3 linked regions of the Eleftheria terrae genome follow. The protein of the gene in region 3 interacts with the protein of the main gene of each other region in a pairwise test. Links are inferred from orthologs where the notes say so. Each region holds a gene or a part of one and is shown on either strand. Other genes may lie near its edges.

Region 1 (3,228 bases), 2.1 Mb from region 3 along the record:
CCGTGCCTGGTCCGAGGGCTGGGTGGCGCCGCAGCCGCCCAAGTTCAAGAGCGGCAAGAAGGTGGCGGTGGTCGGCTCCGGCCCCGCCGGGCTGGCGGCCGCACAGCAGCTGGCCCGCGCCGGCCACGAGGTGGTCGTGTTCGAGAAGAACGACCGGCTCGGCGGCCTGCTGCGCTACGGCATTCCCGACTTCAAGATGGAGAAGTCGCACATCGACCGGCGCATCAAGCAGATGGAGGCCGAGGGCGTGCAGTTCCGCACGGGCGTGCTGGTGGGCAAGATGCCCGAGGGTTCGAAGGTCACCAACTGGGCCAAGGAAAGCATCTCGCCCGAGCAACTGGCCAAGGACTTTGACGCGGTGCTGCTGGCCGGTGGCGCCGAGCAGCCGCGCGACCTGCCCGCGCCGGGTCGCGAGCTGGCGGGCGTGCACTTCGCGATGGAGTTCCTGCCGCAGCAGAACAAGATCAATGCCGGTGACAAACTGAAGGACCAGATCCGCGCCGAAGGCAAGCATGTCATCGTGATCGGCGGTGGCGACACCGGCAGCGATTGCGTTGGCACCTCGAACCGCCACGGCGCCAAGAGCGTGACGCAGTTCGAGCTGATGCCGATGCCGCCCGAGGAAGAGAACAAGGCGCTGACCTGGCCCTACTGGCCCTACAAGCTGCGCACCTCCTCCAGCCACGAGGAAGGCTGCGAGCGCGAGTTCGCCATCGCCACCAAGGAGTTCATCGGCGAGAACGGCAAGGTCACCGGCATCCGCACCGCCCGCGTGGAATGGAAGGACGGCAAGATGGTCGAGGTGCCCGGCTCGGAGCAGGTGCTGAAGGCCGACCTGGTGCTGCTGGCCATGGGCTTCGTCAGCCCGGTCGCGTCGGTGCTCGACACCTTTGGCGTTGACAAGGACGCCCGTGGCAATGCGAGGGCGAGTACCGACTTCCTGGGGGGCTACCAGACCAGCGTGCCCAAGGTCTTCGCGGCGGGTGACATGCGCCGTGGCCAGTCGCTGGTGGTGTGGGCGATCCGCGAAGGCCGCCAGGCGGCTCGCTCGATCGACGAGTTCCTGATGGGCGCGAGCGATCTGCCCCGCTGAGCAAGCGGGCCTGCAGGGCGGGGCCTGCCGTGGCCCCGCGGACGCCGCCGCCTCCGGGCGGCGCTGTTGTTCCCGGGGCTCAAACGTGGGCTGGGCGCAACATTTGCTTCGCGCGCGATATGCCCCCTCCAGGGGGGTACACGGGAAGGCCCCGGTGTTTTCCCCTATCATCGGACCGCCGGTGCGCCAAGGCGCCGGCTTTTTTTTTCCGACTGCCGCCGATGTCGCCTCCTTTCACCCTGCAACCGCCGGCCACGCCGCTCGTCGAGCTGCGTGGGGTGACCTTCGGCTATGGTGACCGGCTGATCCTGCAGGATGTGAGCCTGACGGTGCCGCGCGGCAAGGTGGTGGCCCTGATGGGCACCTCCGGCGGTGGCAAGACCACCGTGCTGCGGCTCATCGGCCGGCAGGTGGCGCCCCAGGCCGGGCAAGTGCTGTTCGACGGTGCCGACCTCGGCGCGATGGACCGCGACCAGCTTTACGCTGCGCGCCACCGCATGGGCATGCTGTTCCAGTTCGGCGCCTTGTTCACCGACCTGTCGGTCTTCGACAATGTGGCCTTCCCGCTGCGTGAGCACACCCGGCTGAGCGCCACCATGATCCGCGACCTGGTGCTGATGAAGCTCAACGCTGTCGGCCTGCGCGGTGCCCGCGACCTGATGCCCAGCGAGATTTCCGGCGGCATGGCGCGCCGGGTGGCCCTGGCCCGTGCCATCGCGCTGGATCCGGACCTCATCATGTATGACGAGCCCTTCGCCGGCCTGGACCCGATCTCGATGGGCGTCGCCGCCCGCCTGATCCGCGACCTCAACCAGGCCCTGGGCGTCACCAGCATCGTCGTTTCACATGATGTGGACGAGACCTTCCTGATCGCCGACCACGTGATTTTCCTGGCCAACGGCCGCATCGCCGCCCAGGGCACGCCCAGCGAGATGCGTGCTTCCCGCGACCCGCTGGTGCGCCAGTTCGTCGATGCCGCGGCGGACGGCCCGGTGCGCTTTCACTACCCGGCGGCAGGCGTGGCCGACGACTTCAGGATGGGGCACTGACCGATGCTCGGCTTCCTGCATCCCCGGCGGGTCGGCGCGGCCGTGCGCGGCAAGCTGGCCGACGTCGGCTATTCGGCCCGGCTGCTGGGCCAGCTGGTGCTGCTGGCCGGGCGGGTCTTTGCCCGTGGCCGGCTGGTGGTGGACCAGCTGCATTTCCTCGGCAACTACTCGCTGGCGATCATCGGCGTGTCGGGCCTGTTCGTCGGCTTCGTGCTCGGGCTGCAGGGCTACTACACGCTGCAGCGCTACGGCGCCGAGCAGGCGCTCGGCCTGCTGGTCGCCCTGTCGCTGGTGCGTGAGCTGGGGCCGGTGGTGTCGGCCCTGCTGTTCGCCGGCCGTGCCGGCACCTCGCTCACGGCGGAAATCGGCCTGATGAAGGCCGGCGAGCAGCTGGCGGCGATGGAAATGATGGCGGTCGACCCGGTGTTGCGGGTGCTTGCGCCGCGGTTCTGGGCCGGTGTCATTGCAATGCCCTTGCTTGCCGCGGTGTTCAGCGCGGTCGGCATCATCGGCGGCTGGGTGGTGGGGGTGCTGATGATCGGCGTGGACCCGGGCGCCTTCTGGTCCCAGATGCAGAGCGGTGTCGATGTCTGGACCGATGTCGGCAACGGCATCGTCAAGAGCCTGGTGTTCGGCGTCACGGTGACCTTCGTGGCGCTGCTGCAGGGCTTTGAATGCAAGCCGACGCCCGAAGGCGTGTCCCGCGCTACCACGCGCACGGTCGTGATGGCTTCGTTGTCGGTGTTGGCACTCGACTTCGTGCTGACCGCGCTGATGTTCTCGATTTGACGAATGTATAAAGGAAAGGCCGCTGCGAGCCGCGGCGGCCGAGGAGTGGACGATGCAAAAGTCTCGCCATGACCTGTGGGTCGGCCTGTTCGTGATGCTGGGTGCGGGCGCCATCGTGTTCCTGGCCCTGCAGGCGGCCAACCTGCTCAGCGTGTCCTTCGAGGACACCTATGTGGTCGACGCGCGCTTCGACAACATCGGCGGCCTGAAGCCGCGGGCGCCGGTCAAGAGCGCAGGCGTGGTGGTCGGCCGGGTCGAATCCATCACCTTCGATGACAAGACCTACCAGGCGCGCGT
Region 2 (3,199 bases), 3.1 Mb from region 3 along the record:
CTCGACGAACTGGCCCAGCTTGGCTTCCGCCACGCTCTCGACGCCCGGCTCGCGCTCGGCCTTGGGCGTGACCTCGTCGTCCTGGTATTCAGTGCCGTCGACGATGACGCTGGCAAAGCCGGTCACCGTGCCAGAGGTCTGGCTCATCGGCGCGCCGGTGCCGCCGGACCCCAGTCCGCCGCCGCCGCAGGAGGCCACGGACAGGCTCAGCAGCGCAGCCGCGATCAGTGCCCCCAGGCGGGGCATGTGGATAGTGCTCATCAACTTCGCTCACCCCTGCTGCGCTCGTTCGTCCTGCGCAGGCTCGCTGTAGTAATAGACCCCGAACCGCATCCGGTGGGGCTGCTCCTCGTTCTGGTCGGCTTCGCTGCGCGGCTGGTATTCGGCGGCCATGCGTTGCAGCGCCTGCGCCCAGATGTCGCGCGCCACCTGGCCCAGCTCGCGGGCCGACTGGCCGCTCAGGCCGGCGCCGAACACGCTTTGCTCCAGGAAACGCGGTTGATTGGTGGTGAGGTTGTGCACCGCGGCCGCCAAGTGGTCGCCGGTGTTGGCGGCCAGCAGGGAGGCGAGCTCCTCGTAGTCGGCGGCCGGCACGAAGGCGGCGGCCACCAGTTCCACGGTGTCGCCGTTCAGGTTGACCAGGTGCAGCCGCACGAACTCGTCCAGCAGCGTGCGCGGATGGACGTCGGACGACACCTCGCGCGCCAGGGCCTCGAAGGACCCCTGCTCGCCCAGGCGCGGCAGGGTCTTTGGCGAACCGTCCTCGTTGCGGTAGCGGCTGTCGGTGACCCAGCGGGTGAAGACCTGCGACACCAGCGAGACCGATTTCGGCCGCAGTTCGCGGCGTGCGTCGCCGGTCAGCGCCCGCACGTCCTTGCGGTGCACGCCGGACAGCACGCTGAGCGCCGAGTCAGTGGCCTTGCGGCCGCTGCGCTCGATCTCCTCACGCGCTACCTGCAGGAACACGGACTTCAGGGCCGAGGCGAACGCACCATACTGCACGCCGTTGCGGATCAGCCAACGGGCCACCGGCGCCATGACCGCCATGCTGGCGCGCAGGGCAACGTCGGCGTGGCGGTCGCTCGGAGCGACCGTCATCACCGAACTGGTCGGCGGACGTGCCGCCTTGTCAGTGCCTATGGAATTGTGCATACCTCTCGTTCGTCACGCCTCCGAAACCAGGGCAAACCCGCATTTTGGCCGCTCAGTGTGCCTCAGCCACCTGTCACCGCCGGACGGCGGTTGTGACCACCTGAACGGCGATGTTTTCCCACGACAGTGCCGGTGTGACAAACCTCGCGGAATGCCCCTACTTTGCCGGCACAATGCGAACCCCTTTGCCAGCCCGGCGCCCCGCATGCCGTTCCGAGGGCTCTTGAACTCCCGGACAACGGCCTCATCTCGGGCGTTTTGGTGGGAACGTGTCATGACAGAACCTCAAAATCCTCAGACCAATCAAACGCAGAACCCGAACGCCGAGGCCCAGCCCGGTGCCGCTACCGACGCCAACGCCGTACCGGTCGAGCAGCGCCTGGCCGAACTCGAAGCCAAGCACGCCGAGGTGGCCGACGCCTACCTGCGCGCCAAGGCCGAAGCCGAGAACACCCGCCGCCGCGCCGAGGAGGAAATCTCCAAGGCCCGCAAGTTTGCAGTGGAAGGCTTCGCCGACAGCCTGCTGCCGGTCAAGGACAGCCTCGAAGCGGCCCTGAGTGTGCAAAACGGCACACCGGAGCAGCTGCGTGAAGGCGTTCACGCCACGCTGCGGCAGCTGTCGCAGGCGCTGGAGCGCAACAAGGTGCTGGAAGTGAATCCGCCGGCAGGCACGAAGTTCGACCCGCACCAGCACCAGGCCATCAGCGTGGTGCCGGCAGACCAGGAGCCCAACACGGTGGTCGCGGTGCTGCAGAAGGGCTACGTGATCGCCGAACGCGTGCTGCGCCCGGCCCTGGTGACGGTGTCCGCTCCCAAGTAAGCGCCGCCGCTCGGGAGGCCGCACGCTGCAGGCTTCCGCCAATGCCGACCCGGCAAGCGCGTGCGCCTCGGCCTGCAGTGCAGGCCGGCCGAGGTCCGGGGCCCGAAAACGGGCTTTCCAGGCCGCCCGGGCCTTGAAAGAGCGCTGGATATCCACAACTAGACGACAACCGAATTTTTGAGTTTCAAGGAGTCATCAACATGGCAAAGATCATCGGCATCGACCTGGGCACGACCAACTCGTGCGTGTCCATCATGGAAGGCAACACCCCCAAGGTGATCGAGAACAGCGAAGGCGCCCGCACGACGCCTTCCATCATTGCCTACCAGGAAGACGGCGAGATCCTCGTGGGTGCGTCCGCCAAGCGGCAGGCGGTCACCAACCCGCGCAACACGCTGTACGCGGTGAAGCGCCTGATCGGCCGCAAGTTCACCGAGAAGGAAGTGCAGAAGGACATCGACCTGATGCCCTACACCATCACCGCGGCCGACAACGGTGATGCCTGGGTTGAAGTGCGCGGCAAGAAGATGGCGCCCCCGCAGGTCAGCGCCGAAGTGCTGCGCAAGATGAAGAAGACGGCCGAGGATTACCTGGGCGAGCCGGTGACCGAAGCGGTCATCACGGTGCCGGCCTACTTCAACGACAGCCAGCGCCAGGCCACCAAGGACGCCGGCCGCATCGCCGGCCTGGAAGTCAAGCGCATCATCAACGAGCCGACCGCGGCTGCGCTCGCCTTCGGCCTCGACAAGACCGACAAGGGCGACCGCAAGATCGCGGTGTATGACCTCGGCGGCGGCACCTTCGACATCTCCATCATCGAGATCGCCGACGTCGACGGCGAGAAGCAGTTCGAAGTGCTGTCGACCAACGGCGACACCTTCCTGGGTGGCGAGGACTTCGACCAGCGCATCATCGACTACATCATCGCCGAGTTCAAGAAGGAGCAAGGCGTCGACCTGTCGAAGGACGTGCTCGCGCTGCAGCGCCTGAAGGAAGCGGCCGAGAAGGCCAAGATCGAGCTGTCCAACAGCTCGCAGACCGACATCAACCTGCCCTACATCACGGCCGATGCCTCGGGTCCGAAGCACCTGAACATCAAGCTGACCCGCGCCAAGCTCGAAGCGCTGGTGGAAGAGCTCATCGCCCGCACGATCGAGCCCTGCCGCATCGCCATCAAGGACGCAGGCGTCAAGGTCAGCGACATCGACGACGTGATCCTGGTCGGCG
Region 3 (3,557 bases):
GAGGCTTCGGCATGCTGGCGCGTCGCCTCGATGGCGGCGTTCACCAGGGCCACCTTGTCGGCGATGCGGCGGCCCATGTCCCCGGACAGGGCGGAGAGCTTGCGCACTTCCTGCGCCAGTACCGAGAAGCCGCGGCCGTGCTCGCCGGCATGCGCGGCTTCGATGGCGGCGTTGATGGCCAGCAGGTTGGTCTGCCCGGCAATGCTGGCGACATCGCCGGCCATCTGCTGCAGCTCGGCGACAAAACGGGTCAGGCCCTGCACTTCATTGAGCACCGCTGCCTTGCTGCGCATCACGGCCTGCATGGAGGCAATGACCGCGTCGAGCTGGTGTTCGCTGCGTGCGAACACGGCCACCACCCCCTGGTCGCCGCTGTCGCGGCTGCCGGTGGTGGCGGTGGTGGCACGGGCGGTCTGGTCGAGCTTGTCGACGATGCCGCCAAAGCGTTCGGCGAGTGCGGAGATGGCCGATTCCATCTGCGCGCGGGAGGATTCGATGTGGCCGCTCCAGACCGGCGCGAGTGCCTGGGCGAACCCTTCGCGCTCGGCCAGGTAGCGGTTGAGCATGGCCTGTTCGGCACGCCGTGCAACGGCGAGCTCGCGTCCGGCCAGCAGGCCGAGCGCGCTCAGCAGCACGGCGGCCGCCCAGGCGGCCGGGTGGCTGGCGGCCGCCATCAGCACGGCGGCCGCCCCGGCCATGCCCAGCAGCGGAGCGTGGGCCACGCACAGCCGAGCGCGCCGGGAGGAAGCCGCAGGCGGCTGCGGAAGCGGGGAGGGGGCGATCGGGGCGGGCATGAGAGCAATTTCGGCAGCCCAGGGCCGTGCTTCATGCGAGGTTCGACTAGCGCCCCCTAAGCCAAATACCTAGGGGCTTCGGAGCGCGACCATGGCAGGCAGCCTGCCGAAGCCCGCAGCCCCATGAAAAAAGGGCCGCTGTGCAGCGGCCCTTTTTAGTGAGCGAGAAGCTCAGGCGGACATTACATGTCCATGCCCATGCCGCCCATGCCGCCCGGCATGCCGCCGGCTGCAGGTGCGTCTTCCTTCGGGGCTTCGGCGACCATGCACTCGGTGGTCAGCATCAGCGAAGCGACCGAGGCGGCGTTTTGCAGCGCCGTGCGGGTCACCTTGGTCGGATCCAGGATGCCCATCTCGATCATGTCGCCGTACTGGCCGTTGGCAGCGTTGAAGCCGTAGTTGCCCTTGCCGCTCAGCACGGCATTGACGACCACGCTCGGCTCGTCGCCAGCGTTGGCCACGATTTCGCGCAGCGGGGCTTCGATGGCCTTCAGGATCAGCTTGATGCCGGCTTCCTGGTCGGGGTTGTCGCCCTTGATCTGGCCAGCCGCCTGGCGGGCACGCAGCAGGGCCACGCCACCGCCGGCCACGATGCCTTCCTCGACGGCGGCACGGGTGGCGTGCAGCGCGTCTTCGACACGGGCCTTCTTCTCCTTCATCTCGACTTCGGTCGCAGCACCGACCTTGATCACTGCCACACCGCCGGCCAGCTTGGCCACGCGCTCTTGCAGCTTCTCACGGTCGTAGTCGGAGGTGGCTTCCTCGATCTGCACGCGGATTTGCTTCACGCGGGCTTCGATGTCGCCAGCGGCGCCGGCGCCGTCGATGATCGTGGTGTTTTCCTTGCCCACTTCGACGCGCTTGGCCTGGCCCAGGTCAGCCAGGGCGACCTTCTCGAGCGTCAGGCCGACTTCTTCGGAGATGACCTTGCCGCCCGTCAGGATGGCGATGTCTTCCAGCATGGCCTTGCGACGGTCGCCGAAGCCCGGAGCCTTGACGGCCACGACCTTCAGGATGCCGCGGATGGTGTTGACCACCAGGGTCGCCAGCGCTTCGCCTTCGACTTCTTCAGCGATGATCAGCAGCGGACGGCCGGCCTTCGCCACTTGCTCCAGCGTGGGCAGGAGGTCGCGGATGTTGCTGATCTTCTTGTCGTAGAGCAGCACGAAGGGGTTGTCGAGCAGCGCGCTTTGCTTCTCGGGGTTGTTGATGAAGTAGGGGCTCAGGTAGCCGCGGTCGAACTGCATGCCTTCGACGACATCCAGCTCGTTGTCCAGCGACTTGCCGTCTTCGACGGTGATGACGCCTTCCTTGCCGACCTTGTCCATCGCGTCAGCGATGATCTTGCCGATGGATTCGTCGCTGTTGGCCGAGATGGAGCCGACTTGCGCGATTTCCTTGGAGGTGGTGGTGGGCTTGGAAGCGGCCTTCAGCTGCTCGACCAGGGCGGTGACCGCCTTGTCGATGCCGCGCTTCAGGTCCATCGGGTTCATGCCGGCGGCCACGTACTTCATGCCTTCGCGCACGATGGCCTGGGCCAGCACGGTGGCGGTGGTGGTGCCGTCACCGGCGTTGTCCGAGGTCTTGGAAGCGACTTCCTTGACCATCTGGGCGCCCATGTTCTGGAGCTTGTCCTTCAGCTCGATTTCCTTGGCGACCGACACACCGTCCTTGGTGACGGTGGGGGCGCCGAAGGAGCGCTCCAGCACCACGTTGCGGCCCTTGGGACCCAGGGTGACCTTGACGGCGTTGGCCAGGATGTTCACACCCTCGACCATGCGGGCACGGGCTTCGCCGCCGAAAATGACGTCTTTAGCTGCCATGTTTGATTTCTCCGAATGCTATGAACTGGTTGGATGAGAGGTGTCGCGGGTCAGAGAATCACTTCTCGATGACGGCGAACAGATCCTCTTCGCGCATGACCAGCAGTTCGTCGCCGTCGACCTTGACGGTCTGGCCGCTGTACTTGCCGAACAGCACGCGGTCGCCGACCTTGACGTTCAGGGCCACGAAGTCGCCCTTCTCGTTGCGCTTGCCCGCGCCGACTGCCAGCACTTCGCCTTGGTCAGGCTTCTCGGCAGCGTTGTCGGGGATCACGATGCCCGAAGCGGTCTTGGTTTCGTTCTCGAGGCGCTTGACGATCACGCGATCGTGCAACGGACGAAGTTTCATTGCATCTCCTTGGATTCTGAGAAGGCACTTCTGAGAAGGAACGAGCGCCAAGTGAGCGCTCGTTGACATCAACTAGCACTCGCTACTGTTGAGTGCTAACAGGACCAATTATAGGGACGGCCGAAGGCGATTCAAGAGGGAGGGACAGGGGAATGTAGAGGCCGGCCCGTTCAGCGCCGGCACGAGCCAGCGCGGGCGGCCTGCACCAGGAGAGGCTGCAGGCGCTTGGGGCGAGTCTGTTGACGGGCTGTGCGATCCAGGGGTGGCTGGAGTCCCCGGACTGGCTACTGCGGTGCCGCAGGGTTCGCTGCGGCCGAGGCTGCTGGCGCGGAGGCCGGTGCGGCCGCTGTGCCGGCCCGCACTCGCCACACCACATTCCCCACATCGTCGGCCACCAGCAGTGCGCCGGTCTTGTCCAGCGCCACGCCCACCGGCCGGCCCTGCGCCTCGCCGGTGTCGTTCAGGAAGCCGGTCAATACGTCCTGCGGCTGGCCCACCGGCTTGCCGCCCTGGAAGGCGACGAACACCACCTTGTAGCCGCTGCGCGGCTGGCGGTTCCAGGACCCATGCTGGCCGATGAACATGCCGCTG

What was found.
Region 1: the proteins of groL (region 3) and N7L95_RS19300 interact in binary tests that used the Escherichia coli proteins (3 or more experiments, as listed by UniProt). The link is inferred for Eleftheria terrae from one-to-one orthologs.
Region 2: the proteins of groL (region 3) and grpE interact in binary tests that used the Escherichia coli proteins (3 or more experiments, as listed by UniProt). The link is inferred for Eleftheria terrae from one-to-one orthologs.

The regions. Positions count from the first base shown.
Region 1 is NZ_CP106951.1:4,313,938-4,317,165, forward strand. Bases 305-3,228 are described here. They hold N7L95_RS19300 (ABC transporter ATP-binding protein), read left to right. Parts: upstream 305-1,314; coding sequence 1,315-2,142; downstream 2,143-3,228. Other genes in these bases: N7L95_RS19295 (glutamate synthase subunit beta), read left to right, coding at 305-1,093; mlaE (lipid asymmetry maintenance ABC transporter permease subunit MlaE), read left to right, coding at 2,146-2,931; mlaD (outer membrane lipid asymmetry maintenance protein MlaD), read left to right, coding at 2,984-3,228. Outside these bases: more of N7L95_RS19295, read left to right, coding at 1-304. UniProt on the Escherichia coli protein: Part of the ABC transporter complex MlaFEDB, which is involved in a phospholipid transport pathway that maintains lipid asymmetry in the outer membrane by retrograde trafficking of phospholipids from the outer membrane to the inner membrane.
Region 2 is NZ_CP106951.1:5,362,362-5,365,560, reverse strand. The notes cover bases 305-3,199. They hold grpE (nucleotide exchange factor GrpE), read left to right. Parts: upstream 305-1,426; coding sequence 1,427-1,972; downstream 1,973-3,199. Other genes in these bases: dnaK (molecular chaperone DnaK), read left to right, coding at 2,173-3,199; N7L95_RS24070 (DUF6502 family protein), read right to left, coding at 305-1,152. Also shown: N7L95_RS24075 (DUF5666 domain-containing protein), read right to left, coding at 1-261; more of N7L95_RS24070, read right to left, coding at 271-304. UniProt on the Escherichia coli protein: Participates actively in the response to hyperosmotic and heat shock by preventing the aggregation of stress-denatured proteins, in association with DnaK and GrpE. It is the nucleotide exchange factor for DnaK and may function as a thermosensor.
Region 3 is NZ_CP106951.1:2,225,268-2,228,824, reverse strand. The notes cover bases 298-3,244. They hold groL (chaperonin GroEL), read right to left. Parts: upstream 2,618-3,244; coding sequence 977-2,617; downstream 298-976. Other genes in these bases: groES (co-chaperone GroES), read right to left, coding at 2,676-2,966; N7L95_RS09710 (methyl-accepting chemotaxis protein), read right to left, coding at 298-722. In the rest of the region: more of N7L95_RS09710, read right to left, coding at 1-297; N7L95_RS09695 (PQQ-dependent sugar dehydrogenase), read right to left, coding at 3,251-3,557.